Regions from separate parts of the Mesorhizobium sp. ANAO-SY3R2 genome, predicted to be linked through region 1. Evidence: predicted binding sites of a transcription regulator. Region 1 holds the regulator's gene; the other holds the start of a gene.
What was found. The regulator LexA, encoded in region 1, represses DNA repair genes until DNA is damaged. The targets are predictions, from matches to a motif close to TGTTCNNNNTGTGTTCNG.

Region 1 (15,468 bases):
AGCCGTATTTCCTCGGCCGTCGTATCGCTGCTGGTTTCGACGTCTATCGCCAGACCCGCAATTACGATGACTACAACAGCGACATCACCGGCGGCACGATCCGCTTCGGTCTGCCGATCACCAACAATATCTCGACGCAGCTCGCCTACAATCTGTCGCAGGAGAAGTACGAGCTTGACGACGGTTGTGTCCCTGCGCCACTTGGGAGCTGCGACGTGTCGCAGGCTATCGTCGATGGCGTCCGCCAGAGCCCGTGGATCAAATCGTCGGTCAGCGGTACGCTGGTCTACAACACGATCGACGACATGAAGAACCCGCACAATGGTATCTATGGTAACTTCATGACCGAAGTGGCGGGCCTTGGCGGTGATGCCAAGTTCGTCAAGTTCACCGGCCGCGCGAGCTACTACCAGACGCTTTCGGAAGAACTCGACATCGTCGGTCTCGTGTCCGGTGGCGCCGGTCACATTCAAGGCTTTGGTTCGGACAGCGACCTGCGCGTCTTCGATTACTTCAAGAGCAACGACCGCATGATCCGTGGTTTCGCCTACAACGGCATCGGGCCTGTTGACGGTGACGATCATCTCGGCGGTGCGACGTACTTCAATGCGTCCGCCGAAGCGCAATTCCCGATCCCGGTCATCCCGGAGAGCTTCGGTCTCAAGGGCGCTGTGTTCGCCGATGCGGCAACTCTCTACGGCAGTGGTCTCGCAGATGCCGATCCTGCCTCAGTCGGGTCGCAGTGGCGCGCTTCGGTCGGCGTTGGTCTGCTCTGGGCGTCGCCCTTCGGGCCGTTGCGCATCGACTACGCCATGCCGGTGGCCAAGCAGGACACCGACGAGACGCAGGAATTCAACTTCGGCATTTCGACCCGCTTCTGATTTTGCGGTACCATGCTTCCGGGCTGTCATGGCCCGGAAGCCGATTGCCCGGCCTAGCTGGAACAGCACTTCATGACGGATCCGGTTTTCTTTGTGCCGTCGCGCCGATTTACGGCAGGCGAGGTGGCCGACATTACCGGCGCCACCCTGGCCGATAGCGGTCTTTCCCAGATAGAGATTTCGACCATTGCCTCCGCCACTGATGGTGGGGAAGGCGCGTTGGTGTTTGTCGAGGGCAAGCGCAACGCGGCGCCTTTGGCGACGCTTCACGCTGCCGCGGTGCTTTGCACGCAGGACGTAGCTGCGCTTGTGCCTTCAGGCATCGCCATCCTCGTCACGCCACGGCCGCAGCAGGCGTTCGCCCGCATCGGCCGGCTGATCTATCCCGATGCTGGGCGCCCGGTTGGCGTGACCGGCGAGACCGGTATTTCGCCATTTGCGCATATCGATCCGACTGCCCATGTCGAGGACGGCGCCATCATTGAGGCCGGTGTCGTCATCGGGCCGAACGCTTCTGTCGGCAGTGGCACGGTGGTCGCCGCCAATGCGGTCGTCGGCCGTTCCTCGCAGGTCGGCCGCGACTGCTACATTGGTCCGCACAGTTCGATCCAGTATGCGCTGATCGGCAACGGCGTCATCATCCATGCCGGCGCCCGGATTGGCCAGGATGGCTTCGGCTTTGCCGGAGGCCCGCGTGGGCCCGAGCGGGTGCCGCAGATCGGCCGCGTCATTATCCAGGACAATGTCGAGATCGGCGCCAATTCGACCGTCGATCGTGGCGCCATGGCCGATACGGTGATCGGCGAAAACACGAAGATCGACAATCTCGTCCAGATTGCGCACAACGTGCGCATCGGCCGCAATTGCATCATCGCCGGCCTCTCCGGTATTTCGGGCTCGGTCAATGTCGGCGACAACGTCATGATGGGCGGCGGGGTCGGCCTGGCCGATCACCTGACAATCGGGGCGGGCGCCCAGTTGGCGGCGCGCAGCGGGCTCATGCACAACGTGCCGGCGGGCGAAGTGTGGGCGGGCTTTCCGGCAAAACCAATGAAAATGGCCATGCGCGAATTTGCGCTGATCAACAAACTGGCCAAGGCAAAATCGAAGGAGGGCGGGAAAAATGACTGACCAGGCAACCAAGACGCTCGAAACCGTCGACATTCTCGGCCTGTTCAAGCTGCTGCCGCACCGTTATCCGTTCCTGCTGATCGACCGCATCGTCGACATCGACGGCGACGACTCGGCCGTCGGCATCAAGAACGTCACCTTCAATGAGCCACATTTTCAGGGTCATTTCCCGGGCCAGCCGGTTATGCCGGGTGTGCTGATCATCGAAGCGATGGCGCAGACGGCAGGTGCTATCTGCCTGCGTCTGGTGGTCGATGAAAGCCCGTCGCTGGTCTATCTGATGACGGTCGACGGGGCCAAGTTCCGCAAGCCTGTCGTACCCGGTGACCAGCTGAGAATCCACGTCAGGAAAATCAAGAAGCGCGGCAACATCCTCAAGTTTGCCTGCGATGCACGCGTCGATGGTGCCACGGTTGCGGAAGCCGAGGTGGCGGCCATGATGGTGCCAAAGGAATAAGACCTAGCTCAATGCAGAACGAGACATTCATCCATCCCGCCGCCGTTGTAGAGCCGGGTGCCAGCCTTGGCGCAGGCGTTCGCGTGGGCCCCTTTTGCCATGTCAGCGCCGACGCCGTCATTGGCGACCGCGTCGAACTGGTCAGCCATGTCTCGGTCATGGGTGCCACTACCTTGGGCGAGGGCTGCAAGGTGTTTCCGATGGCAACGCTCGGTGCTGCGCCGCAGAACAACAAGCACAAGGGCGGCCGCACGACGCTGATCGTCGGCAAGAACTGCACGATCCGCGAAGGTGTGACGATGCATGTCGGCACCGATACCAGCCGTGGCGAGACCACGGTCGGCGACAATGGGCACTTCCTGGCTTATTCGCACATCGCCCATGATTGCGTGGTTGGCGACAATGTCACCATGGCCAATGTGGCGACGCTGGGCGGCCATGTCGAGGTCGGCAACAATGTCACCCTGGGTGGCCTTTCCGCCGTCCACCAGATGACGCGCATCGGCCACCATGCCTTTGTCGGTGGTGCGGCGATCGTTGATGGCGACATCATTCCCTATGGCATGGTGATGGGCAACCGCGCCCGCCTGCGTGGACTCAACGTGATCGGCATGAAGCGCTCGGGCGTGGCGCGCGCCGAGATCTTTGCCCTGCGCAAGGCTTACAAGATGATCTTCGATCCGGCCCGCGCGGTTGGCGAGAACATCCCCGACGTGGAACGCCAGTTCGCGGACTCGCCAATCGTGCGCGATCTGCTTGATTTCATCCAGGCGCGCGGCAAGCGCCACTTCACCGTCCCGCCGCTCAGAAACGCCGTCTCCGATGACGACGCCAATGACGAAAGCTGAGGGCGAGAACAGATTTGAGCTTTCCGCGGCCGACCGGGTCGCTGTCGTTGCTGGCAGCGGCCGGCTTCCGGTCAACGTCGCAGATAGTCTGGCCGAGGCCGGCCACCAGCCGTTCATCGTAAGAATCGCGGGCGAGATCGATCCGGGCACCAGCCTGTCTGGCTATGACGGCGAAACACTCGCCGTCGAGCAGTTTGCAGCGCTTCTGCCACTGCTGAAGCGCCACCGTATCACCCATGCGGTTCTGGCCGGCGCCATCAGCCGGCGCCCGGCGTGGCGCGCGGTGAGGCCGTCAGTGTCGCTGCTTCGCATCCTGCCGCGCGCGCTGGCGGCGCTGACGCGGGGCGACGACGGCCTGCTGCGTATTCTTGTCGACACCATCGAAGACAATGGCATCAAGGTTCTGGGAGCGCACCAGATCGTCCCCGACCTTCTGGCCACGGTCGGTCGGATGGGGGCCCACGCGCCCATGAAGTCCGATTGGGCCGACCTCAATGCCGGCCTGAAGGCCGCCCGCGCTATCGGTGCGCTGGATATCGGCCAGGCAGCGGTCGCCATTGGCGGCCGCGCCATAGCCCTTGAAGGCATCGAGGGTACGGACCTTCTCCTGGAACGCGTGCGCGACCTGCGGGACAATGGCCGCATCGCCGGTCGCAAGCGCGGCGTTCTGGTCAAGAGCGCCAAGCCCAACCAGGAATTGCGTGCCGATTTGCCGACGATCGGCCCCGCCACCATCGACGCTGCCCATGCCGCCGGATTGGTTGGCATCGGGGTCGAGGCCGGGCGCTCGCTGGTTCTCGATTTCGGCGAGATGGTTGCCCGGGCCGACCGGCTAGGTCTTTTCGTCGTCGGGCTTACCGGCGAGGAGGGGGAGGAATGAACGAGCGGCCGCTCAAGATCGCCATCGTCGCCGGCGAGGAGTCGGGCGATCTTCTGGGGGCCGACCTGGTGCGTGCGCTGCAGCGCCTGAGCGGGCGTGAGGTCAAACTCGTCGGCACCGGTGGCCGCCATCTGCAAGAGCTTGGTCTTTCGCCGCTGTTCGACGCCGGCGAGATCGCGCTGATGGGGCTGTCGGCGATCATCCGCGACCTGCCGCGCCTGATGCGGCGGATTAGCGAGACCGCACGCTTTGTCGCGGCTGAAAAGCCCGATTGCCTGGTTACCATCGACAGCCCCGATTTTTCGCTACGCGTGGCGAAGAAGGTCAGGGCGCTGGCGCCCGGCATCCCCATCGTCCACTATATATGTCCGAGTGTCTGGGCCTGGCGGCCGGGCCGCGCCAAGGCAATGAAGCCGCATGTCGACGAGGTGCTTTGCATCCTGCCGTTCGAGCCGTCCGAACTGGCACGCCTTGGTGGTCCATATGGCACATTCGTCGGTCACAGGCTTTCAAGCGATCCAGGCGTAGCGCTCGCCGCGGCCATGCAGGAACGCGACCGCAGCTTCTCCGCGGATCGCGAAAAGACCCTGCTGCTGCTTCCTGGGTCGCGCAGAAGCGAAGTACGTGGCCTGATCGAGCCCTTCGGTGAGACCGTTTCGATCCTCAGGGCAAGGGGGCATCGGTTGCGGCTGTTGCTGCCGACGGTGCCGCATGTCGCCAAGCTGGTTGAAGCTGCCGTTGCCCACTGGCCGCAAAAGCCCGAGATCATTCTGGACAGCCAGCACAAATGGCAGGCCTTCGGCGAGGCCGATGCGGCCCTGATCGCATCGGGAACGGTATCACTCGAACTGGCGCTTGCCGGCGTGCCGATGATGTCGAACTACAAGCTCGACCCCTTCATGCGCATGGCGCAGGGGCTGATCACGGTCTGGAGCGCCTCGTTGCCCAACCTGATTGCCGACCGGCCCGTCGTGCCAGAGCACTACAACCAGTATGTGCGGCCGCAATGGATGGCGCGCTATGTCGAAGTACTGTTCGACGACACCGACCAGCGGCGTTGGCAAAAGCACGGCTTTGCCGAGGTGCGGCGGCTAATGGCCACCGGCCGTCCCTCCGGCGAGATCGCCGCCGAAGCAGTCCTCAAACATATCCTTAAATGAAAAACGCCCGCCGATTTGGCGGGCGTTTTCGTCAGGTTTGTCGCTGCGCTCAGCGCTTGGCGATAGGCACGTAGTCGCGCTCGGTAGCACCCGTGTAGAGCTGGCGCGGACGGCCGATCTTCTGGCGCGGATCCTCGATCATCTCCTTCCACTGGGCAATCCAGCCGACCGTGCGGGCGAGCGCGAACAGCACCGTGAACATGGTGGTGGGGAAGCCCAGCGCCTTCAGCGTGATGCCCGAATAGAAATCGATGTTCGGGTAGAGCTTCTTTTCGATGAAGTACTCGTCGGTCAGCGCGATGCGCTCGAGTTCCATCGCTACGTCGAGCATCGGATCGTCCTTGATGCCGAGCTCACCGAGCACTTCATGCGTGGTCTTCTGCATGATCTTGGCGCGCGGATCGTAGTTCTTGTAGACGCGGTGACCGAAGCCCATCAGGCGGAACGGATCGTTCTTGTCCTTGGCACGGGCAACGAACTCGGGAATGCGGTCGACGTGACCGATTTCGCCCAGCATGTTGAGTGCCGCTTCGTTGGCGCCGCCATGCGCCGGGCCCCACAGGCAGGCGATGCCGGCCGCGATGCAGGCGAACGGATTGGCGCCCGAGGAGCCGGCAAGACGCACTGTCGAGGTCGAGGCGTTCTGCTCGTGGTCGGCGTGCAGGATGAAGATGCGCTCCATGGCGCGGGCGAGCACCGGATTGACCTTGTACTCCTCGCACGGCACGGCAAAGCACATGTGCAGGAAGTTGGCGGCGAAGTTCAGCTCGTTCTTCGGGTAAACGAAGGGCTGGCCGATGTGGTACTTGTAGGCCATGGCCGCGATCGTCGGCATCTTGGCGATCAGGCGGATGGAAGCCACCATGCGCTGATGCGGATCGGAGATGTCGGTCGAGTCGTGGTAGAAGGCCGACAGGGCGCCGACCACGCCGCACATCACGGCCATCGGGTGCGCGTCGCGGCGGAAGCCGGTGAAGAAGCGCGACATCTGCTCATGCACCATGGTGTGGCGCGTCACGCGATAGTCGAAGTCGTCCTTCTGCGCCTTGGTCGGCAGTTCGCCGTAGAGCAGCAGGTAGCAGACCTCGAGGAAGTCGCCATGCTCGGCTAGCTGATCGATCGGATAGCCGCGGTGCAGCAGCACTCCGGCATCGCCGTCGATGAAGGTGATCTCCGACTCACAGCTGGCGGTCGAGGTGAAGCCCGGATCGTAAGTGAAGGCGCCGGTGGTGGCATAGAGCGATGCGATATCGATCACATCCGGCCCGACCGTTCCGCTTCGGACCTTGAACTCGTGGGTCTGGCCGCGGAAGTCCAGTTTGGCGGTTGAATCAGTCATCGCATACTCCTTAGTCCTGAGTTGCCGCAGGGCGGCGCAATATTCTTAACAAGGCAACCAGATTGGCCCGGAACGCTCGAACCCGCTTTCCAGCTTCCCCCGCTGCTTCCAAATTGGCCTGTTGCCACAATGTTGCACCGCAAAAGCCTGAATTCAATGCAAAATTAGGAAAGCATTGCTGACCTAATCGATTTGATCGGAAATGCGGGCGAGACTTTCGTCCCGACCCAGAACGGCAAGCACGTCGAACACGCCGGGTGACGTGCTTTTGCCCGTCAGAGCGGCCCGCAGGGGCTGTGCGACGGCGCCGAGCTTGAGGTTTTCGCGGCCGGCGAACTCGCGGATCGCAGCTTCCGCCGAGGCAGCGCTCCAGGCTGAGTCGACACCGGCGAGCGCCGCATGCGCGCCCTTGAGTACGTCCTTGGCCGGCCCGGCCAGGAGGCCTGCTGCCTTCTCGTCCAGGGGAAGCGGGCGCTCCGCAAAAAGGAAGGCCGCGCCGTCGGCCAGTTCGACCAGCGTCTTGGCGCGTTCCTTGAGGCCCGGCATTGCCGCCAGCAGCTGCGCCTTGAGCTTGTCGTCGAGCTTGCCGAGGATCGCATCGCCTTCAGGCAGATAGGGCAGGGTCGCGACAAAGATGTCGAACAGCTTCTGGTCATCCATCTGGCGCATGTGGACGCCGTTCAGCGCCTCGAGCTTGGCGAAGTCGAAGCGGGCAGCGCCCTTGTTGACGTCCTCGATCTCGAACCAGCGGATCATGTCCTCGATGCTCATCACCTCGTCGTCGCCGTGGCTCCAGCCAAGGCGGGCAAGATAGTTGAGCAGGGCTTCGGGCAGATAGCCCATGGCGCGATAGGCATCGACACCGAGCGCGCCGTGACGTTTGGACAGCTTGGCGCCGTCGGCACCATGGATCAGCGGAATATGGGCCATCACAGGCACGTCCCAGCCCATGGCGACATAGATGATCGTCTGGCGCGCGGCATTGGTCAGGTGATCGTCGCCGCGGATGATGTGGGTGACGCCCATGTCATGGTCGTCGACGACGACCGCATGCATGTAAGTCGGCACGCCATCCGAACGCAGGATGATGAAATCGTCGAGATCCTTGTTGGGGAAACGAACGTCGCCCTGCACCCGGTCGCGCACCAAAGTCTCGCCTTCCGTCGGTGCCTTGATGCGGATCACCGGCTTGACGCCTGCCGGCGCCTCGGACGGATCGCGGTCACGCCAGCGGCCGTCGTAGCGGGGCGGCCGGCCTTCGGCGCGGGCCTTCTCGCGCATCTCGGTCAGTTCTTCCTGCGAGGCATAGCAGTAGTAGGCCTTGCCCAGCCGCACGAGTTCTTCCGCGACCTCGCGGTGGCGTGGCGCGCGCTCGAACTGCGAGATCGGCTCGCCTTCCCAGGTCAGGCCAAGCCAGGTGAGCCCTTCGAGGATGGCAGCCGTCGCCGCATCGGTCGAACGCTCGCGGTCGGTGTCTTCGATGCGCAGCAGCATCTTGCCGCCGGTGTGGTGGGAATAGAGCCAGTTGAACAGCGCGGTGCGCGCGCCACCGATGTGCAGGTAGCCGGTTGGTGATGGGGCGAAGCGGGTGACGACGGACATAGCTATTTCCACGGGAGGCATGGCGTCGCCCGGTCGGAAGACCGGCGGCGCATGGCGTTTCGGTGGCGTTGATGTAGCATAGAAGGTCAGGGGCGCAAGGGGCAGGCCCGATGGGCAAGCGCGTGCGGGAGGGGCAAGCCGGTGAAAATCCGGTGATCGAGGCCAGCGAGCGCGACTTGCTGGCGGCAGAACGGTTTTCTGCGCCTACACCCATCGGGTATTTTCAGTCAGGTCCATATGTAGTTCCAAGGCTTGAGGAGGCACAGCCGCTTCAAAAGCCGTCTGCCGAATTGCTGACGTGGCTGCGGGGGGCGTCGAATTCCGCCATACGGCAGCTCACGCTGTCGCGCTTGACCAGCGCATTCGAAACCGAACTCGACCGTGGCGCTGCCTTTTTGTTTGTTCCAGTGCTCTTGGCAATCGGCGCACTGGTCTATTTCAACCTGCCGACCGAACCGAGCCCGCCGCCGCTGGTAGCAGCTTCCGCGCTTGCGGTTTTGCTTGCCCTTTTCGCGCGGTCGCATCGGCTTGCCCACTATGTGTTCGCCGCTATCGCCATCTTCCTGATCGGTGTCAGCGTGGCCAAGCTCGAGACCTCCCGCAAGGCGACGATGATGCTCGGCGCAGAGGTGTCGACCACGCTCAGCGGTCGCGTCGTCGAGATCGACCATCTAGGCACTGGACGCACCCGCCTGACCATCGATGTCTCCTCGACCAAGCGGCCCAAGCTGCGCTACGCGCCCGAGCGGGTGCGCCTCACCGCGCGCAAGGTTCCCGAGGGCGTGCTCGTAGGTTCGACTGTGACCGGTTACGTCCGGCTGATGCCGCCATCCGGTCCGGTGCGGCCGGGCAGCTACGACTTTTCCTTCGAAAGCTATTTTGATGGCATTGGCGCCAGCGGCTTTTTCATGAAGGGGCCGACGCTTGCCCCATCCTCGCAAGCAGCATCGGCCGCAAGTCGAGCCTTGGTTTGGGTTGAAAATACGCGCAACCGGATTGCCGAGCGCATTCGCGGTCGGATCGGTGGCGCCGAGGGCGAGATCGCCGCGGCATTGGTCGTCGGCGTGCGCGGCGGCATCCCCGAGGACATCAACGAAGCGCTGCGACGCACCGGGCTCTACCACATCATCTCGATTTCGGGGCTGCACATGGCAATGGTCGCCGGCACGGTCATGTTGCTGATGCGGCTGGGCTTCGCAGCCTTTCCCGGTTTCACGTCGCGCCGCCCGGTAAAGAAATACGCGGCAGGCGCAGCGTTGGCCGCGACTGGCGGCTATCTCTTCATCTCGGGCGCAGAGGTAGCAGCCCAGCGCAGCTTCATCATGCTGGCCGTCATGCTGACGGCCGTCCTGTTCGACCGGGCGGCGCTGACCATGCGCAATCTCGCGGTCTCGGCCATCGTGGTCATATTGGTCTCGCCGCATGAGGTGGTCGGGCCGAGTTTCCAGATGTCGTTTGCCGCAACCGCAGCGCTCGTGGCAGCCTATGCCTGGTGGTCGGACTGGCGCGAGGGGCGGGCGCAGCCGCTCGTGCAAAGGTCGGTGCCGGCCAAAATCTGGCGCTGGCTGGCCGCCGCAGCCGTTGGCCTTGTCGCCACCTCGCTGATCGCCGGGCTCGCCACCAGCGTCTTCGGCGCATGGCATTTCCAACGCGTCTCGCCGCTCAGCCTTTTCGCCAATCTGGCGGTCATGCCGATCGTTTCCACCTTGGTCATGCCCTTTGCGGTGGGCGTCGGAATCTTAATGCCGCTTGGGCTGGACGGCATTTTCCTCGACGTCATGGGTTTCGGGTTGCAGGCGATGATCGCAACCGCCCAATGGTTTTCCGAGCGCTCGCCCATCGATGCCGTGGGGGTGGTCTCGACCTTGTCGGTTGTTTTCGCAACAATAGCGCTCGTCGCCGCATCGGCGGCCACGACCTTTTTGCGCGCTGCCGCCCTGCCGTTCGCATTTCTGGTGGTCCTCACGCTGCCCTTTGCCACGACACCCGATGTGCTGGTCTCAGAGGACGGTCGGCTGATTGGGGTGAGGACAGGCACCGGGCAACTGGCTGTCAACCGCCCACGGCCGAGCCAGTTCACACTCGACAACTGGAAGCGAGTCCTGGGATCGGAAGATGTGGTGGGGCCCCGGCGCACCGATCCGGGCAGCAACAACCTGTCCAAAACCGACCCGGCCTTTGTCTGTGGACACGGCCTGTGCCTGTCAGAACTTGCGCCACGCATCCGGATCGCTCACGCGGAAAACGTGGCCTCAGCGAGGCGTGCTTGTGCCGAGGCCGCCCTTGTCGTTGTGGCCGACGCCACGGCAAGGGATGTTTGTCCTGGTTCGGATGCCGAAATCATAACCACCCGCCAATTGGCGCGGCTCGGGAGTGCCGCGATATTCGTGCAGCAGGCCTCGACAGGCCGGAACCCGAAGCTTGAGATCCTCCATGCCGTGAACGAGCCCTACCGCCCATGGCATGTGCAACGCCAGTTCTCCCGAGAGGCAAGAGGCTTGCCTCCCTATCAGCGCGAAGACCCAGGAAGGCGCAAGCTGGCTTCCGCAAACCAGGCTCTGCTGCCTACGCAAGCGGCTGTCAATCAATAGCGGCGGATCAGCCCGACCAGCTTGCCCTGAACCTTGACCCTGTCAGGCCCGAAGATGCGGGTCTCATAAGCCGGGTTTGCGGCCTCGAGTGCAATCGAAGCGCCCTTGCGCCGGAAGCGCTTGAGTGTGGCTTCCTCGTCGTCGACAAGCGCCACGATGATTTCGCCGGGATTTGCGGTGTTCGCATTGCGGATGATGACCGTGTCGCCGTCGAAGATGCCGGCCTCGATCATCGAGTCGCCCTTGACCTCGAGCGCGTAGTGCTCGCCGCCCATGATCATGTCCGGCGGCACCGAGATCGAGTGCGTCTTGTGCTGGATGGCGTCGATCGGCACGCCGGCCGCGATACGCCCCATCACCGGGATTGCCACTGCCGAACCCGCATCGTCGTCGTTTCCGGCTGAAAGCGAGCGCGACGGCTCGGGCTTGCGGCCAAGGCTGCCTTCAATGACGCTGGGCGAGAACTTGCGCGCCGCGTTGAGGCCGGGTGCGATCGAATCGGGCAGGCGCAATACTTCGAGCGCGCGCGCCCGGTTGGGCAGGCGCCTGATGAAGCCGCGTTCTTCGAGCGCGGTGATCAGCCGATGGATGCCCGACTTGGAGGCGAGGTCGAGCGCCTCCTTCATCTCGTCGAAGGACGGAGGGATGCCCGTCTCTTTAAGCCGCTCATGGATGAACAGCAGAAGCTCGTGTTGTTTGCGCGTCAGCATGGCCACCCCCGAGGGAATCGAAAGAAAAACAAACCCGGAACAAACGCTATATGTTCCAGTTGTGTTCTGCAACTGTTTATATTTGGTGAAGGGCGAGGCGCTATGTTCAGCGCAGCATCAGTACGCTGCAGGCACTGCCAGGTTCGGCCGCCGGTACGAAAGGTTCGCGGATGATGACGCAATTGGCGTCGGCGAGCGTCCGCAGCATCGACGAATCCTGCACCGCGAATGGCGTCGCGACCAAGCCGTCCGGGGTATCGCGGGCTGTCGCCCGGACATAATCCCGGCGCTGATCGTTGGCGCTCATCGGTCGGTCCAGAACAGCCTGCCTGATATCGGGTGCATAGCTCCGGCCTGCGAGTTGTGCCAGCAGCGGCTTGAGGAAGATATGCGAGCAGATCAGGCTGGCGACCGGGTTGCCGGGCAGGCCGATGCAACGCGTGTCGCCGAGGCGACCGAACATCAGCGGCTTGCCGGGGCGCATGGCGATCTTCCAGAAATCCAGCTCCATGCCAAGGCCGGAGAGCACTTCATGGACCAGGTCGTGGTCGCCGACTGACGCGCCGCCAAGGGTTACGATGACGTCCGGCCGCGCCTCCAGCGCCTTGGCGACGAGGGCTGCGATGGCATCCTTGCGGTCCGCGGCGATTCCAAGGTCGAGTACGCGCGCTCCGACCGACCGCGCGATCGCGGCGACCCCATAGGCGTTGGAGGCGATGATCTGATCGGGACCGGGGTTGCTCCCGGGCGGCAAAAGCTCGTCGCCCGTCGCTATGATGGCGACCAGCGGGGCGCTGGTGACCTCGACTTGCGCGTGGTTGGCGGCAGCGATGAGCGACAGGGCGGCCGGGTCGAGCAGCCGTCCGGCATTGAGGATGAGGTCGCCCTGCTTGAAGTCCAGGCCCTTGGCGCGGATGTTACGGCCTGGGGCGGTCGGCTCCAGCACATCGACCAAGCCTTGGCCGAGATCGCGTACATTTTCCTGGATGACGACCGTATCCGCACCATCAGGAACCGGCGCGCCGGTGAAGATGCGCACCGTCTGGCCTTGCGCCACAGTGCCGGTGAATTGCCGGCCGGCCGGTGCAGTCCCGATGACTGAAAGCCGTGCCGGAAGGGATGCGATGTCGTCGGCGCGAACCGCGTAGCCATCCATCGCCGAGGCGTCGAAGGGCGGCTGCGTGCGCAGTGCATGCAACGGTACCGCCAGCACGCGGTCGAAGGCTTCGCTGAGGTTGACCGTTTCCGAGCCGCCGGGTTCGGCTCCTTCGAGCAACCGTTCCAGGGCCTCGGCTACCGGCAGCAGTGCCATCTCTACCCGGCCGCCCTGTAGTCGCCCGACTTGCCGCCGCTCTTTTCGATCAGCCGGATGCCGGAAATCACCATGCCGCGATCTGCGGCCTTGGCCATGTCGTAAATGGTGAGGCAGGCAACAGAGGCGGCGGTGAGTGCCTCCATCTCTACGCCGGTCTTGCCGGTCACGCGGGCCAATGCCGTCACGCGCAGTCCTGGCAAACTCTCGTCGGGCTCGATTTCGACCGAAACCTTGGTCAGAAGGATAGGGTGGCACAATGGCACCAGTTCGTGCGTGCGCTTGGCGGCCATGATGCCGGCAAGCCGGGCGGTGCCCAGCACGTCGCCCTTCTTGGCGTTGCCCGACAGGATCAGCGCCAGGGTTTCCGGCTGCATGACGACGAGGCCCTCGGCAATTGCCGTGCGCGTCGTCTCGGCCTTGTCGCCGACGTCGACCATGTTGGCTTCACCCGCAGCACTGATATGGGTGAGGGTGTTGGCCATTTCAGGCACGCTCGGCAATCGGCGCGCCTTCGAGCAGCGCGCGCGTCGCAGTGGCGACATCGGCCTGACGCATCAGGCTTTCGCCGACGAGGAAGCTGCCGATGCCGGATTTTTCCAGGCGCAGGCAGTCGGCATGGGTGAAGATGCCGCTTTCGCCGACGAGCAGTCGATCGGTCGGAATCATGGGCGCGAGCCGCTCCGAGGTTTCGAGGCTGACCTCGAAGGTGCGCAGGTTGCGGTTGTTGATGCCGAGCAGGCGCGACTGGAGCTTCAGGGCGCGCTCGGTCTCGGCCTCGTCATGGACTTCGATCAGCGCATCCATGCCGTGTTCGAAGGCCGCGTCCTCGAGCCGCCTGGCGTCGTCGTCGCTGACGCTCGCCATGATGACGAGGATGGCATCCGCTCCCCAGGCGCGCGCCTCGTGCACCTGATAGGGCTCGAACATGAAATCCTTGCGCAAGGCGGGCAGGGCGCAGGCGTTGCGCGCCGCGGTAAGGAACTCCGGTGCACCCTGGAAGGATGGCGTATCGGTCAGCACCGACAAGCAGGCAGCGCCGCCTTCCGCATAAGCCTGGGCTAGTGACGGCGGATCGAAATCGGGCCGGATCAGGCCCTTGGACGGGCTCGCCTTCTTGATCTCGGCGATCAGGCCGAAACGTCCCTCGCGACGCTTGGCCTCGAGTGCTGCGAGAAAGCCGCGCGGCTTGGCCACGTCGCGCGCACGCGCCAGAAGTTCTCCAACAGGCACGCGAGCCTTGGCGGCGGCGATCTCGTCGCGCTTGTAGGATTCGATGTGGCGCAGGATGTCGGCCATGGTGCTATCCGTTCGAGACGCTGACCAGGCGGTCGAGCGCGGCAAGGGCATGACCATTGTCGATCGATTCCACGGCGAGCTTGATGCCTTCGCCGATGTTCCCGACCTTTTCGGCCACCACGAGAGCAGCACCTGCATTCATCAGTACCGTGTCGCGGTAGGCGCCCTCGGCCCCCTCCAGCAGGCTGCGCAATGCGGCGGCGTTGTATGCCGAATCGCCGCCGCGCAATTCCTCGCGCGTGTGGCGGGCAAGGCCGACCTGCTCGGGGGTCAGCACGAAACTGCTGATGCTGCCGTTGGCAACAGCCGCAATCTTGGTCTCGCCGGTGGTGGTGATCTCGTCAAAGCCGTCGCCGTGGACGACCCAAAGGCTCCGCGCGCCCAGTTTCTTTAGCGTTTCGGCGACGGGCTCGACCCATTCAGGCGCAAAGACGCCGATCAGTTGGCGTGTCACACCGGCTGGATTGGACAGCGGGCCGATCAGGTTGAAGATAGTGCGGGTGCCAAGTTCGACGCGCGTCGCGCCGACATGCTTCATTGCCGGGTGATGCGCCGGCGCGAACATGAAACCTACGCCGGCTTCGTGGATGCAGCGGCTGATGGCCTCGGGCGACAGGTCGATGTTGACGCCGAGCGCAGTGAGCACGTCAGCGGCGCCTGTCAGCGAGGACAGGCTGCGGTTGCCATGCTTGGCAACCGTCACGCCGGCGCCGGCGATGACAAAAGCCGAGGCGGTAGAGATGTTGACGCTGTGGGTGCCGTCGCCGCCGGTGCCGACGATGTCGATGGCATCGTCAGGCGCCTCGACGCGCAGCATCTTGTCGCGCATGGTGGCGACGGCGCCTGAAAGCTCGCTGACGGTTTCGCCGCGCACGCGCAGCGCCATCAGGAAGCCGCCGATCTGGCCGGGCGTGGCTTCGCCAGACATGATGATGTCGAAAGCCTCGCGCGCCTCTTCGAAGGTGAGCGGCGCGCCCGTCGCGACCTTGGCGATATGCGGCTTCAGTGCGCTCATCTGATGCCTGCCTCAAGCGCGCGGGTGATCGCGCCCTGGTTTATCGTGGCGCCATATTGCGTCTGCAACTGTGCGACCAGTTGGTCGAGCAGGTCGTCCGAAATGCCCGAGGCAAACGACTTCCGGGCATCCTCGGGCACGGCGCTCGCGTCCGCGCCGGCTGGTTCGAATACCTCGGCGACCTTGAACAGGATCTGCGCGTCGCCGGTGGGCGAGGGGATGACGCCGGTGCCGCCCTGGCCC
Region 2 (15,468 bases), 1.9 Mb from region 1:
GACTGGACGGCGGCGATGGCAGCACCCCCGTCGCCGGTGCCGCTGCTGCGTTTCGACACCTTCGTCCAGTCCTTGAGGGCGGCTGAGGCAGGAGCGGGCGTGCTCTTGGGATCGCTCGCGCTGTGCCGCGAGGTGCTTGCGGCAGGGCGATTGGTGCGGATGGACGACCAGGCCCTTCGCATGGAAGCCGGCTACTGGATCACCTGGCCGCGCAGCCGGCCGCGCTTTGCCGAGCGCCAGGCTTTGCTCGACAGCCTGACGAGCGGCGGGGCTGACTAGGTCAGGCCTAGGCGGGATTCGCAAGCGGGCTTAGGTCTGATTGGCGGCAGGTGCGGGCGCTTGCCATGGGTGGTGCATAGAGGGTCCTCATTGGGGCCGATGGCCGACCGTCCGCTGCCAGGATGCCCAACACGAAAAGTGGACATCAGAGCTCTTGCCGCCGAGGACTGGGATTGGTCACGCGCTGAAAGCGCCGACGAAATACAAGGTCGCGCGACAGGTGATGCTGAATGTCTTGAAGAGCGCGAAGGCTTCCCCGAGGCAGCCATCACTGGCGTCCAGTGAGTGCCCGAAAGCAGCATACGCTGCTCACGACGTGCGGGCCATAGATCGTACTGGAACCAGCAAATTGAGCCGTCGAATGGCGGCTTTTTTGCTGGAAGCAGGCCTAACTATCTAACTGCCGTCGATCGCGGCGCCGATGCGGGCGATTGCCTGCTGATAGACACTCGCGGAGTTCCAGCCAGCGATGGCGCCCATGTTTCCTTGATAGCCCCCGCCGGCCCGCCAACCGTGCGCCCTGAGGAAGTTGGCCGTTGACATCAGCGCAGTACTCTTGTCGCGCATGTTCTTGCTGCCGACGCCGTACTTCAAGACGTTCCCGGGCAGGAACCCGGTATGGCCGATCTCGCCGTGCATGGCGCCGACCGAGCGGGCGCTCAGCGCGCCGCTGTCAACCAGCTTGAGCGCCGCGATGGCATGCGGCGCGAAGAATTGCGGACGGCGGCAATCGTAGGCGAGCGTGACGATTGCCGATACAGTGTTCTGGTTGCCCATGGAGGCGCCGAAGCCGGTCTCCATACCCCAGATGGCGAGCAGCACGCCGGCGGGCACGCCGTACTTGCGCTCGATGTTGCCGAAGAGTGCTGCGTTCGCCGTCTTGAGCGATCGCCCCTTGGAAATAATCGCGGGCCCACCGCGGCGTCTCATAAAGTCATTGACCGAGCCACCGAAAGCCCTGTTGACGGAGCGGTCGGCCCGGATGGTTCCTACGGCGTAGTTCGCTCCGAGAAGCGCTGCAAGGCCCTTCCCCCTGACGCCGGCGGCCTTTGCCGTCTCGGCAAACTCCACTTTCCACTGTTGAAACCCGGCAGCGCTTTTGCTGCATGAGGCCGCCTGAGCGGCGCACGTGAGAAGGCAGAGGGCGAGGGCGCCCGCCGCTGCTATCAACTGTCCTCTAGCAAAGAACGCCATGTCGCTCTCCTAGCCGGTCCGATCCATCAAGCATCCGGCCGCATGGCGTCACTCAATAATAGCGGTTGGGCGAAATAAAGCCAGCCATGGCGATTTGGAACATTCGCAAGCGCGGGGCGACCCCGCCCACGCACTAGTTGGCCGCGCTGGTGCAGGCGCCGCTTTCGACCTTCGTCAACGTGTCGTTCGTTCGGCATTTCGGTGAGTTACTTTGGCAACGTCCGCTATCGGGAAAGCCTTGGAGCCACCTCACGGGCCGACATGGGGCGCGAAGCGGCTGTTCGCCGTGCGAAAGACATAGGACGTCTTTGGGCCACCCCCCGGCACAACCTGATCCGGCGGGGAAAAATTCCCGGCCGCTCTCTCCCCACCCCCTTGTTTCAAAACACCTTCCAAAAAATCTTTCCGCCGTTTTTTCCACGCCCTGAAAAATCCGGCGCAATATCAAAGCCACTTCCTCGCGGGAAGCCTGGTGCGCACCGGGTATCAGGTGAGGGGGACGGTGTCTTGGCCGGCAGCACTGACGGTGGTGCTGCTGGGTGTTGAGCCCCCAGGCCTTGGCCCCGCCAGCCGCGACGCGGAAATGCGTTTGATGGCACAAGGGTGGGGCAAGCGCACCGGCGGACGCATGGTGGCGTGCCGTATCAATTACTCAGCAAGGCGCGCCCCATGCGTCGGCTTCCCACATTTTTCCAAAGAAACCGGCCGGTGCGCCAGGCCGGGCGGTCTCCCATGGGCGCGGCGCAACTGTTCCTCACGAAAGGCTGTTCAACATGAAACAATTGAAGCCGATCGACGACCGCCAAAGCGCCATCGACCGGCGCCTGCCCTACACGGTGCGCAAGGTCGTGGGCTTGGCCGTGCGCATCGCCGCCACGCGCGACGGCGCGCTGTTCGCGCCGCGTCTGCCGCAAGAATGGCTGCTGTCGCGCCGACTATTATGGCCACGAGGGGGCTGCCTGCACCGACCAACCCTCCAACTGGGCCGCCGACGAGGTCGAGGCGATGATGACCTTTCTCGCCGCGCTGTCGCTCGGCGCGGCGGAGATTTGAGGCGTTGGCCGCCCCCTCACCCTTCGACAGGCTCAGGATGAGGGCAGCGCCCAAAAAACCTAGATCACGTTCAGTTCGCGGAAGGCGCGCCCCTCGGCGATGCGCTGGTAGCCGAAGGCCGAGCAGTCGATGGTTCGGTAGCCGCCATGCACCAGCAGTTCGGCCAGCGCCTTGCCCACTGCGGGGGCCTGCTGCAGGCCGTGGCCGGAAAAGCCGTTGGCGAAGATGAAGTTTTGAACCTCCGGATGCGGGCCGATCACCGCGTTCTGGTCGAGCGCGTTGTAGTCGTAGTGGCCGACCCAGGCCTGCGTCGCCTTGATCGCCTCGAAGGCCGGCACGCGGGTGGCCAGAACCGGCCAGATCACCTCTTCGAACAGCCCCCAGTCGGGGTTGAAATCTTGGGGATCAGCGGCCTGCTCGCCGTCTTCGCTTTCGGCGCCACCAGTAATGTAAACTGAGCCTTCGGGCCGGACATAGACGCCGCTGGGGTCGACCATCAGCGGCATGTCGTCGAACTTTTCGCGCGCCTCGAAGACAAAGACGTTGCGTTTTCTGGGCTCGACCGGCAGCGCGATGCTGGCCATGGCCGAGACGTTGCCGGCGTTCGGTCCCGCCGCGTTGACGATCGTGCCGGCCTCGAGCCTCTCGCCGTCGGCGAGCGTTACGGCCACGACGCGGTTGCCCTGGCGCTCGATGCCGGCCACTTCGGCGGTGATCAACTCGACATTTTTCGTCTTCAGCGCCTTGCGGAACAGGCCGAGCATGGCGTGCGCGTCGAACCAGCCTTCGCCTGTCCGGCCATAGGCGCCGGCGGAAATGCCCTCGGTCGAGATCCACGAGAAGCGCTTTTGCAGTTGCTCGGCGTCCTCGAGCACGATGTCCGCCCCCTCGGCGATCTGCGCCTCATGGTTGGCCTTGAGAATGGGAAAACCGTTGTCGCCGGCGAGGATCAGGTAGCCGCCCTCGCGGAAGCCGATGTCGGCGTCGGGGCCGAATTCGTCCTTCAGCCGCCGGAACAGGGACAGCGTGAACTGCGACAGGCGGATGTTTTCGGGGATCGAGAATTGCTGGCGGATCGAGGCGCAGGACAGCGTGGTCGCCGCATGGGCGAATTGCGGATCGCGCTCGATCAGCGCGATGGAGCCGGTAAAACCTTCGTCGCGCAGATAGTAGGCGATGGAGCTGCCGACGATCGCGCCGCCGATGATGACCACGTCGTAGCGTGCCATGATGTAGTTCCGTCTGTTCGAGATGGAGGACAAGAGCAGTTACGCCACCGCGCCGCAAGCACTTGCAAGGGCCAGCATTGCCGGGCAAGAAGTCCAGATGCCACATCCCGTCTCACGCCCGCGCCGCTCCGTCCTCTATGTCCCCGCCACCAACGAAAAGGCGCTCGCCAAGCTGCCGCAGCTTGCCTGCGATGCCGTCATCCTCGACCTCGAGGACGCCGTGCTGCCCGAGCACAAGGTCCAGGCGCGCGAACGTCTCGCAAGCTTCTTTGCCGAAAAGGTGGCGGGAGGCCGCGAATTCGTCGTCCGCATCAACTCGCTGGCGAGCGAATGGGGCGCCGACGATCTTGCCGCCGTGAGCCAATGGGCCGTCGACGGCGTGCTTTTGCCCAAGGTCGACACGGTGCGCGACATTCTCGAGGCCAACGACGTGCTCGACAACCATGATGCGCCCGAGGGGCTAAAGCTCTGGGCGATGGTCGAGACGCCGCGGGCACTCGTCAACATCGCCGCCATCGCCGAGCTCAGCCGCAACCCCGGCTCGCGGCTCGCCTGCCTGGTTGCCGGCACCAACGATCTCGCCAAGGATACCGGCGTGGCGGTGACGGTCGACCGGCGCTACCTCATGCCCTGGCTGATGCAGATGGTGCTCGCCGCCCGCGCCGGCGGGCTCGACCTGCTCGACGGGGTGTCCAACGATTTCCGCGATCTCGAAGCGTTCGCCCGCGAATGCGCCGAGGCCGCCGCCATGGGCTTCGACGGCAAGACGCTGATCCATCCGGCCCAGATCGCGGGCGCCAATGCCGCCTTTTCGCCATCGGCCGCAGCCCTTGCCGAGGCGCAGGCGATCGCCGACGCCTTCGCGCTACCGGAAAACGCCTCGAAAGGTGTAATCTCGCTCGGTGGCAGGATGGTCGAGCGGCTGCATCTGGTCCAGGCCGAGCAACTGCTCGCCAGGGCCGCACTGATCGATAGTTTCAAGAACTGAGAAGCGCACGAGGACACGAGAATGAAACTCTATCGTCTCCTGACCGGGCCCGACGATGCCACCTTCTGCCACAAGGTCACGGCGGCGCTGAACAAGGGCTGGCACCTGTTCGGCTCGCCGACCTATGCCTTCGACGCCGACACCAAGGCCATGCGCTGCGGCCAGGCCGTGGTCAAGGACGTCGACGGCATCGACTACGACCCGACCATCAAGCTCGGCGATTTTTGATCTTGTTGGGGAAGCGTCCGGCCTATTCGGCGGCTTCCTCCAGCCGCTCCATGTCCTCGTCGGACAGTCCGAAATGGTGCCCGATCTCATGGATCAGCACATGGGTGACGATGTCGCCCAGCGTCTCCTCGTTCTCCGCCCAGTAGTCGAGAATGGCGCGGCGGTAGAGCGTGACGCGGTTGGGGCCTTCGCCGGTCTGCGGGTTCCAGCGCTCGGCGATCCCGCGTCCCTCGAACAGGCCAAGCAGGTCGAAGGGGGTTTCCAGCGACAGGTCGTCCATGATCTCGTCGGTCGGGAATTCGGCAATCTGGATGACCACCTCGCCGGTCAGCTGGCGGAAGTCCTCCGGCAGGTGGGCGTAGGCTTCGAGCGCCAGGAGCTCCATTTCCTCGATCGAAGGCGAAAGCTGGTCATGCCAGGCGCGGGTCTTGTAGATGCGGGCCATTCTTTTTCCTTTTGGGGGCATATAGCCTTTCGTCGCCCGGCTTACGAGGCTTTTGCCGTGCGGCGAGAAAATAAGCGGCCGAGCTGTCGATGTGGAGAGGAATAAATTCCCTTTGAATCGGCTTGACTCTCGGGGGCGCCTCTGGAATCTATAAGAACATAACAGGAACAATTAGCCGGAGGCATATCGACATGGCGACCAGCGCCGTGGCGCGGGACGTCGTTTTTGCCCTGCGCCGGAAGATCGCGAAGATCGAGGGAACGTTGCCGGAATTGCTGGCGGCTCGCTCCGGCAATGTGCCGCCCGCGGGCCTTCTGGTCCGTCGCAACGGCGTCGCTTCGGCGCGCGATCTTTTCCTCCCCACCGGCGTCCAGGAGCTTGACGAGACCCTGGGCGGCGGGTTGCCGAAGGCGGCGCTGACCGAGATTCATGGCGCTGCGACGCGCGATGCGGGCGCGGTCGCCGGCTTTGCCCTGTGCCTCGCCAGCCTCATTCGCAAGCACAACGCCAGGCCGGGGCTGGTGTTGTGGGTCGGCACGGCCGAGGTCTTCAGGGAGGCAGGGCTTCCCTACGCGCCGGGGCTGGCCGGGCAGTTCGGCCTTGCGCCCGAGCAGATGCTGCTGGCCGAGGCGCCGAAGCCCGCCGATGCGCTGTGGATCGCCGAGGAGGCCAGCCGCATCGACGAATTCGCAACCGTCATTGTCGAACTGCGCGGCAATCCGCGGGGGCTGGACCTGACGGCGACGCGGCGGCTGCATCGTCGGGCCCAGGATGCCGGCCGGCCGGTATTGCTTTTGCGCCATTCGGCGGAGGCCGAACCGACGGCCGCGCCCACCCGCTTCGTCGCAGCACCTGCCCCGGCGGCGCTTCGTCGGACGGTCGCCGGTCCGCTGTCCCATTCGATCGGGCCACCCGGCTTCACGGTCGAAATCGGCAAGAGCCGCACCGCTCTTGCCGGCAAATTCATTCTGGAATGGAACCCCGATGCACACACCCTCGAACAAAGAAGAGACGAACGCGCCGTCCCAGAGAATCGTGTCGCTATGGTTTCCCCATCTCGCGGCCGAGCGGATCCTGCGGCGGCGGCTGGGGCGGTCCTGGCGTTCAGGCCCGCAGCCGGGCCAGCCGCTGGTGATCAGCCATCGCGAGAACAACACCCAGCGCATCGCCGCCCTCGACGAACAGGCTGAAGCGCTCAGGCTGCGGCCGGGAATGGGCATTGCCGAGGCGCGCGCCATGCATCCCGACATCGACGTCGTCGAGGCCGACCCGGAGGCCGATCGCCGCCTGCTCGAAGGCCTCGCCGACTGGTGCGACCGCTATACGCCGCTGGTCGCGCTCGATGGCACCGACGGGCTGTTCCTCGACATCACCGGCTGCGCCCATCTCTTCGGCGGTGAAAAGGCGTTGCTCGCCGACCTTCTGGCACGCTTTTTCCACCAGGGTTTTGACGTGCGCGCCGGCGTAGCTTCGACGGCGGGGGCGGCCTGGGCGGCGGCACGGTTCTCGTCCGGCCATATCGTGGCCCCCGGTGGGGAGCGCAGTTTTCTCCATCGCCTGCCGCTGTCGGCATTGCGCATCGAAGCGGTAACGCGGGCAAGCCTCGAAAGTGTCGGGCTGCGCACGGTAGGCGCGATCATCGACGGGCCGCGGGCGCCGCTCGTCCGGCGTTTCGGCGCAACACTTATCGAGCGGCTCGACCAGGCGCTGGGGCGGCTGGAGGAGGCGATCTCGCCGCGCCTGCCGGTGGCGCCGCTGTCGGTCGAGCGGCATCTCGCCGACCCGCTGTCGCTCATCGAGGAGGTCGAACGGCTGGTCGGCCTGCTCGCAGCCACGCTCAAGCTCGATCTCGAGCGCCGCGAGGAGGGAGCGCGCACGATCGAGCTTCTGCTGTTCCGGGTCGACGGCATGGTCAGCCGCATCACTGTTGGCGCGTCGCGCCCCATCCGCGAACCCGCGCTGATCGGCAGGTTGCTGCATGAGCGGCTGAAGGCGCTGGGCGAGACCATCGATGCCGGGTGCGGGTTCGATCTCGTTCGCCTGTCGGCGTTGTCGACGGCTCGTTTCGAGGCGCGGCAGGGCGATCTCGCCGGCGAGGTCGAAGACGATGGCGAGGAACTGGCGATCTTTGCCGACCGTGTGTCGGCCCGGCTCGGCGAGGCCGCGGTGCTCGATCCCGTTCCGGCCGAAAGCCACCTTCCCGAGCGCGCCGGGGCCGTCGCTCCCCATGCACGGGGGCAAACCCCAAAGGCCGCCGCAGTTGCAAGGTCAGGCAAGGCGAGCTCCGTCAATCGGACCAGCCAGCTGGAACGTCCGATCCGCCTGTTCCGCTCGCCCGAGCCCATCGACGTTCCCTTGAACGAGGTGCCCGACGGTCCGCCGCCGCATTTCCGCTGGCGGCGCGCCCTGCATCGTGTCGCCCGCGCCGAAGGGCCGGAACGCATAGCGCCGGAATGGTGGCGCGAAGGGGCTGAAGCGCCGACGCGCGACTATTACCGTGTCGAGGATGCCGACGGCCGCCGTTACTGGCTCTACCGGCAGGGGCTCTACGGCGCGCAGGCCACGCCGCGCTGGTTCCTGCATGGAGTTTTTGCATGAACATGATCGCTGCCGCGCGCTATGCCGAATTCGGCGTCCAGTCGAATTTCTCGTTCCTGCGCGGGGCTTCGTGCCCGGAGGAACTGGTGGCCACGGCAAAGCTTCAGAGGCTTGCGGCGATCGGCCTTGCCGACCGCAACAGCGTGGCAGGCGTCGTCCGGGCCTGGAAGATGGCGGATGAAGAAAAGCTCGCCTATCATCCCGGTTGCCGGCTCGTCTTTTCCGATGGCACGCCCGACATCTTGGCCTATCCGCAGGATCGTGCCGGCTGGGGTCACCTCTGCCGCATGCTGACTGAGGCCAACATGCGCGGTGAAAAGGGCTCCCCCGACTTGCGCTGCGAGGACCTTTTCGAATGGGGCGATTTGCTGTCGCTTGCGGTGTTGCCGGAACTTGTTGGCCCGGCCGAAGAGGGTCTGGCGTTGCTGCGCGCGCTCAAGGCGCGTTTCGGAAGCTCGCTGTGGCTGGCGGTCGCCCCGACCTTCGGTGGCAACGACCGCTTCAGGATCGAGCAGGCCGCGGCCATGGCGGCGGCGGCCGGCCTGCCGCTGATGGCGACCAATGACGTGCTTTACCACACATCAGGCCAGCGCCCGCTGCAGGATGTGCTGACGGCGATCCGCGTCAATGTGCCCGTCACGCAGGCCGGGTTCGAACTCAAGGCGAATGCCGAGCGCTACCTCAAGGCACCGAGCGAGATGAACAGGTTGTTCCGCCGCCATCCCGAAGCCCTGGCCGAGACGTTGCGCTTCGCCGCGAGCCTGCATTTCTCACTGAAGGAACTCCAATACAACTACCCCGACGAGCCCACCGAATCCGGCCTCGAACCGCAGGCGGAGCTTGAGCGGCTAACCTGGGAGGGGGCGAAAAGACGCTATCCTGACGGCGTTTCGGAGAGGGTTGCGGGGCTGATCCGCCACGAACTCGGCATTGTCGAGGAACTCAACTATGCCCGCTATTTCCTCACCGTGCACGACATCGTCCAGTTCGCCCGCTCAGAGGGCATATTGTGCCAGGGGCGCGGGTCGGCTGCCAATTCCGTCATCTGCTTCTGCATCGGCATCACCGATGTCGGGCCCGATATCGTCGATGTCCTGTTCGAGCGCTTCATCTCCGTGGAGCGGGGCGAACCGCCTGACATCGACGTCGACTTCGAGCATGAGCGGCGCGACGAGGTCATCGCCTTCATCTACGAAAAATACAGCGCCAGGCGCACCGCGCTCGCCGCTTCCGTCGTCACCTATCGCGGCCGCTCGGCGCTGCGCGAGGTCGCCAAGGCGATGGGCCTGTCCGACGATGTCAGGGGAGCGATGTCGGGGGCGATCTGGGGCTGGTATTCGTCCGAGCTCGGCGAGCAGGAAGCGAAGGCCGGCGGGCTCGACAGGGCCGATCCGCTGACCGGCCACGTGATCGAGCATGCCAACGGCATCATGGGCTTCCCCCGCCATTTGTCGCAGCATGTCGGCGGCTTCGTCATCACCCGCGACCGGCTCGACGAGATCGTGCCCATCGTCAAGACGGGGATGGAAGAGCGCAAGATGGTCGAGTGGGACAAGGACGACCTCGATGCCGTCGGCATCCTCAAGGTCGACATCTTGGCGCTCGGTATGCTGACTTGCCTGCGCAAGGCCTTCAATCTGCTGGAAGCGCATTACGACGAGCGCGACCCGCATGGCCGGCCCTACACGCTGGCGACGCTGCCGCCGGAGGATCCGAAGGTCTACGACATGATCTGTCGCGCCGACACGCTCGGTGTCTTCCAGATCGAGAGCCGGGCGCAGATGTCGATGCTGCCGCGCCTCAGGCCGCGCGAATTCTACGATCTGGTCATCGAGGTGGCGATCGTTCGGCCCGGCCCGATCCAGGGCGACATGGTGCACCCCTATCTGCGCCGGCGGCAAGGCAAGGAAAAGGTCGAATTCCCCAAGGTCGAACTCGAAAGAATCCTCGGCAAGACGCTGGGCGTCCCGCTGTTCCAGGAGCAGGCGATGAAGATCGCCATCGTCGCCGGCGGCTTCTCGCCCGGCGAGGCCGACAAGCTCCGGCGCGCCATGGCCACCTTCAAGCGCACCGGCACCATCGGCAATTATCGCGACAGGATGGTCGAGGGCATGGTCGCGCGCGGTTATGAGCGCGACTTTGCCGAGCGCTGCTTCAAGCAGATCGAGGGTTTCGGCGAATACGGTTTTCCCGAAAGCCATGCGGCGGCCTTTGCGCTGCTCGTCTATGCCTCCTGCTGGTTCAAGACCTACTATCCCGACGTCTTCTGCGCGGCGATCCTGAATTCTCAGCCGATGGGGTTTTACCGGCCAGCGCAACTGGTCCGCGATGCCGAGGACCATGGCGTCGAGATTTGCGCGGTCGACATCAATCACTCCGAATGGGACTGCCTGCTCGAGACCGCCGATTTCGATCCGAAGCAGATCCGCGCCCGCCATGCCGAGATGCGCGATGTCATCAGGACGAGCCATGCCGTCCGGCTCGGCTTCCGCCAGATCAAGGGGCTTTCCGAAAGGAAGATGAACGGGTTCGTGGCCCGACGCGGCACGGGCTACGCGTCGGTGCGCGATGTCTGGCTGCGTTCCGGGCTCGACGTCGGTGAGATCGAGTTGCTTGCCCAGGCCGACGCCTTTCGCTCGATCGGTCTCGACCGGCGGCAGGCCCTGTGGGCGGTGCGCGCGCTCGACGGCAAGAGTGCCGCAGAAATGCTGCCCCTGTTCGACCAGCCTGCGGTCCAGCTGCCCGACAACGAGCCCGAGATGCATCTGCCGGTCATGCCACTCGGCGAGCATGTCATCCACGACTACCGTTCGCTCGGCCTTTCGCTGAAAGCGCACCCCGTGGCCTTCCTCAGGCCGCAACTCGACCGCGCCGGCATCACTCCCAACGGCCGACTGGGCGAGGTGCCCGATGGCAGGCGTGTTTCGGTGGCGGGGCTGGTGCTGGTGCGCCAGCGCCCGGGCAAGGGCAATGCCATTTTTCTGACACTGGAGGACGAAAATGCGGTTGCCAACATCATCATCTGGCAACGTGTCTTCGACCGCTACCGCGCGGTGATCATGGGATCGAAGCTCATCCGCGTCAGTGGCAAGCTGCAAGCGGAATCGGGCGTCATTCACATCGTAGCCGACAGCATGGAGGATCTGACGCCCTGGCTCGCGACGATGTCCGAGGAGATGCAGGCCGAGGCGAAAGCCCGCGTCGCGACTTTCCAGGCGAACGGCGGGCGGCAAACTGCGGCCGAGAAGGCGGGGAGGGATCCGCGTATCCTCAAGAGCTATGAAAATCTGGCGCGCAAGGCCAGCAGCGTCATGCCCAAGGGACGCAACTTCCAATAGGCCGTTTTCCATGGGCGGGGCAGAGCGGCGGACACCCGAATAAATCCTGGTTGCCGTTCTATCTGATTGTTTTTGCCACATTTGTACAATGCCAAGTGATTCCACTCGGCTGCAAAAATGCTCCGGACATCGCGTCCAATGTTCGAAAAGGATCTGGCGGCAAAAAAGAAAACAGGGAACGAATCGCCGGTTGGCAGCGTCCAAGGCACATGCCGAACTCAAGCCCCTATGCAGGCTCCCAAGGGCTGCAGGAAACGTCAGCGGGAGGCGGGAGGAGCGCCCTTGGGACCTTCCTCGGGATCAAAGATCTGCCGCGCTTCCGAGGGCAGCATGACCGGGATGCCGTCGCGGACCGGATAGGCGAGGCGAGCCAGTCGCGAGACCAGTTCGCTGCGTTCGGCGTCCCAGATCAGCGGCGCCTTGGTCAGGGGACAGGCGAGCAACTCGAGCAGCTTGACGTCAATGTCGCGCCTTCTGGAGGTTTCAACCATGGCAGCTCTCCATGCGGTTACAGCGCCGCGCGTCCTTTTGGACACGCAAAGGACGCTGTAACACTTAAACTTTGTGCATGATCCTTTCCGAAGATCGTTTCCGATTTTCAGGACCATGCACTGGCCTATTGCAGGCTCGATCCGAAATCGTCGTTCTCGCGCGCCAGCGCCATTTCGGTGATGGCAATCAGCGTCTCGGCCCGCGTCTTGAGATCTGGCGCCTCGAGCAGCGCCTGCTTTTCGGCGGCGCCATAGGGCGCCATCATCGACAAGGCGTTGACCAGCACCGTGCTGTCGGCACGGCTGACGCTTTCCCAGTCGGTCTCGAGATCGTTGGCCTGGAGATAGGTGCGGAAGGCGCGCAGCAGCGCCGGGCGGTCGACTTCGCCGCCCGCCTTGTCTTCGGACAGGTCGGCGGCGAAAGGCGCGATCCGGCACTGGCGGAAGGGCGTCTTGACCGCAAGTTCCTGTACGATGCGGAAGCGGCACACGCCTTGCAGCGAAATGAGGTAGCGGCCGTCGCCGGTCTCGGCAAACGAAGTGATCCGGCCGATGCAGCCGACCATGCATAGTGCTGGTTCCCCGTTCGGCAGCGACGTGCCGTCGAGTGCTGGCTGGATCATGCCGATCAGCCGCGACCCGGCGATGGCCTCGTCGACCATCTGGAGATAGCGCGGTTCGAAGATGTTGAGCGGCATACGCCCGCCCGGCAGCAGCAGCGCCGCAGGCAGCGGGAACACCGCCAGCGTCGCGGGCAGATCGGCATCGAACCGGTAGTGCACGTTTCCTGCCTGCATCTCAACTCCCGCCGCATGCCGGTGCATGGCCCCGAACCGAAGGTCCGCGTCGCGAAAAGCGGACCCGATTTTCGGACAGGATCATGCACAAGTTCAAAGTGCTACAGCGCCTTTTGCGCATCCAAAAGGACACGCCGCGCTGTACATTCGGAACTGTCGCGCACAAACGCAAGCCCGCCGCCGTCCCGTCAGGAAAACAGCAGCGAAGACAGCTTGCGCCTGGTGGCCAGCGTCACCTCGTCGGTGAAACCCCAGGCCTCGAACAGTTTCAGCAACTGAGCCCTTGCGCCGTCGTCGTTCCAGGTCCGGTCGGCCTTGACGATGGCAAGCAGATTGTCGGCTGCCTCGGCGCGCTGGCCGGCAGCGTTCTGGATCATCGCGAGATCGAAGCGCGCTTGGTGGTCACCGGGATTCTGCGCCAGTCGGCGCTCGAGCCCGGCCGCGTCGCCAAGGGCTGCGGCCTCTTCGGCAAGGGCAATCCTGGTACGCACGGAAACGAGGGCGGCCGCATCCTTCTTGTCGTCGGGCGCGCGGGCAAGCACTTCGTTGGCACCGACGGTATCGCCCGCCTCGAAGAGAAGTTCGGCCAGGGCTGCGATGGCCTCGACGGTCTCCGGCGCCTGTTCGAGAATGGCGTCGTAGATCTGGGCTGCGGTCTGCAGGTCGCCCGCTCTGCGCGCTTCCGCCGCCGCGGCAAGCGCCTCGGCGATCTCGGGCTGGGCGCCGTTCTTGCCCGCGACACGATCGATGAATTCGCGAATCTGGGTTTCGGGCACCGCGCCCATGAAACCGTCGACCGGCTGGCCGTTCTTGAACGCGATCACCGCCGGAATCGACTGGATCCCGAGCTGGCCGGCAATGGCGGGGTGGTCGTCGATGTTCATCTTGACGAGCTTGACCCGCCCGCCGGCGGACTGGACGACGCGCTCGATCACCGGTGTCAGCTGCTTGCACGGCCCGCACCACGGCGCCCAGAAGTCGACCAGTACCGGCTGGTTGCGCGATTCCTGGATAACGTCGGCGGCGAAGGTGGCGGTGGTCGTGTCCTTGATCAGCTCGGCTGTCGGCTGGGCCGTCGCGCCGCCATACTGGACGTTGGTGGCGTACTGGCTGCTCATGCCGCCGAATGGATTGCTTTCGTTGCTCATCTTCGCTCTTTCGATAAATGGCGGCGGCTGGTTTCGGACCGCGCTCGGTTCAGGCAAGCATGTGGCTATCAGCCCGAGACTTTCAAGATCACAGCATCGTGGCCGGTTGCCTTGACGAATCGCAGCAGGTCATCGCGGCGAATCGAGGTGGTGGCCTCGTTGGTCAGCGGATGGGCATTGATCGTCGCATTCTCCATCAAGACACTGTCGAGCACCAGCTTGACCTTGCCGGTCCTGTCGTTGACCAGCCCGAAGACGGTGACCGCGCCAGGCACGATGCCGAGCAGTTCCATCAGCGCCTCCGGCTTGCCGAAGGAGACGCGGCTTGCCGCCCCGATCAGGTGGTGGATCTGCTTGAGATCGACATTGGCTTGCTCGTCCACCGTGACCAAGAAGAAATTGTCCTTCTTGTCCTTGAGGAACAGGTTCTTGGTGTGCCCGCCCGGGATCTCGCCGCGCAGCGCCTGCGAATCGGCGACCGTGTACAAGGGCGGGTGCTCGCGTGTCGCAACGGAAATGCCAAGTTCGTCGAGATAGGCCATCAATTCGGCCGGGGTTTTGGGAATCATGGCACCGCTCATCAGGGCTTCCGCTGCAGTTGGGTGTCCCGGTTTATGGGCAAATGGCGCAGCCGATACAAGTCGGCTTGCGTGTCCACAACGCGCATTGCCCGGAAATCCGGGGTTTTTCGCCCTGTGTGAAAATTGTCGAAAAAAGAGCGTGTCCCCCTGTTGCATTCGCCGGGAGCTTCGGCCATATAGGCCTCGTTGCGGCGACGAGCTGCGGCGAGCGGGTGTAGCTCAGGGGTAGAGCACAACCTTGCCAAGGTTGGGGTCGAGCGTTCGAATCGCTTCACCCGCTCCAATTACTCCACGAAAAAGGCCGCGGTTTACCGCGGCCTTCGTCGTTTTTGGCGCTCGGAAAGCGCGGCCGGAAGCACGGTCGCCGCGGCCAGGGTTACCGGCGGGTCACAAGGGCGTTGAGCCGATTCAGGCCGAAGTAGAGGCGTTGCGCGCGCTTCATCAAGCGGGCGGCGCTGCCTCGATTAGCGTGTATAGACCCTCGCGAAACACACTATTCACGGCTTCGAGCGCAGACTTGACGGGAAACTCAAAGTGTAAATTGAGGTCGTCCCCAATCAGGGAATACGGTTCCGGGATTGAGCGAAGTCCGTAGTAGAAGACGGCGTAGGATTCGTAGTGGACTGCGTCGAATCCTATTGAACGGCTGTAGCTCTCCAGAAGCATCTGCGTCCGAAGTAGCTCATTAAAGATAAGTCGCCGCTTCCCCGCATCATAAACGCCGTTGCCTCGTTTTACGTTATACGAGCGGACGGTTCTGTTCTCACTGTCGTGAACAATCAGGTCTATGGGGATAGCTTGCGCGCCCTCGCCATAGGGAAGGTTTATCCCGCGATACGATACTGGAGGCAGGCCTCTATGCAGTTCCGCGATCGACGCAAAGGAGAGCTTGAAATGGTCTTCGGTCCAGACGGTGAACCGTCCGCAATCCTTTAATCGTTCAAGGAGTGCTCGTCCAAGAATTTGGCCGTGTCGTTTGTAGGCCGAGCTGATGATGCTAGTCGCTCGCGAATATTTGGCCCCACCAATTGGATCTGCTCTAAACTTAGTTCGCGCTAGATTCGCAAGGGTGGCGTGGAGCGTAGGCTCCATGCGAGAG

Region 2: ABSY17_RS24300 (ImuA family protein) is a predicted target of LexA. The motif match lies at 5,569-5,586, and genes of this name have one in related genera.

The regions. Positions count from the first base shown of each region.
Region 1 covers NZ_CP159955.1:1,611,712-1,627,179, forward strand. The annotation lists gene bamA (outer membrane protein assembly factor BamA) at 1-881, shown strand, start outside; gene lpxD (UDP-3-O-(3-hydroxymyristoyl)glucosamine N-acyltransferase) at 954-2,012, shown strand; gene fabZ (3-hydroxyacyl-ACP dehydratase FabZ) at 2,005-2,469, shown strand; gene lpxA (acyl-ACP--UDP-N-acetylglucosamine O-acyltransferase) at 2,481-3,317, shown strand; gene ABSY17_RS12565 (LpxI family protein) at 3,304-4,197, shown strand; gene lpxB (lipid-A-disaccharide synthase) at 4,194-5,357, shown strand; gene gltA (citrate synthase) at 5,407-6,696, opposite strand; gene gltX (glutamate--tRNA ligase) at 6,880-8,304, opposite strand; gene ABSY17_RS12585 (ComEC/Rec2 family competence protein) at 8,649-10,889, shown strand; gene lexA (transcriptional repressor LexA) at 10,883-11,599, opposite strand; gene glp (gephyrin-like molybdotransferase Glp) at 11,706-12,911, opposite strand; gene moaC (cyclic pyranopterin monophosphate synthase MoaC) at 12,914-13,396, opposite strand; gene trpC (indole-3-glycerol phosphate synthase TrpC) at 13,398-14,210, opposite strand; gene trpD (anthranilate phosphoribosyltransferase) at 14,215-15,225, opposite strand; gene ABSY17_RS12615 (peptidyl-prolyl cis-trans isomerase) at 15,222-15,468, opposite strand, start outside.
Region 2 covers NZ_CP159955.1:4,053,454-4,068,921, forward strand. The annotation lists gene ABSY17_RS24270 (LysR substrate-binding domain-containing protein) at 1-279, shown strand, start outside; gene ABSY17_RS24275 (lytic transglycosylase domain-containing protein) at 676-1,473, opposite strand; gene ABSY17_RS24280 (NAD(P)/FAD-dependent oxidoreductase) at 2,586-3,755, opposite strand; gene ABSY17_RS24285 (HpcH/HpaI aldolase/citrate lyase family protein) at 3,853-4,743, shown strand; gene ABSY17_RS24290 (DUF1737 domain-containing protein) at 4,765-4,971, shown strand; gene ABSY17_RS24295 (metallopeptidase family protein) at 4,994-5,416, opposite strand; gene ABSY17_RS24300 (ImuA family protein) at 5,608-6,606, shown strand; gene ABSY17_RS24305 (Y-family DNA polymerase) at 6,548-8,014, shown strand; gene ABSY17_RS24310 (error-prone DNA polymerase) at 8,011-11,352, shown strand; gene ABSY17_RS24315 (Trm112 family protein) at 11,610-11,843, opposite strand; gene ABSY17_RS24320 (LON peptidase substrate-binding domain-containing protein) at 11,969-12,640, opposite strand; gene trxA (thioredoxin) at 12,829-13,788, opposite strand; gene ABSY17_RS24330 (prolyl-tRNA synthetase associated domain-containing protein) at 13,857-14,369, opposite strand; tRNA gene ABSY17_RS24335 (tRNA-Gly) at 14,578-14,652, shown strand.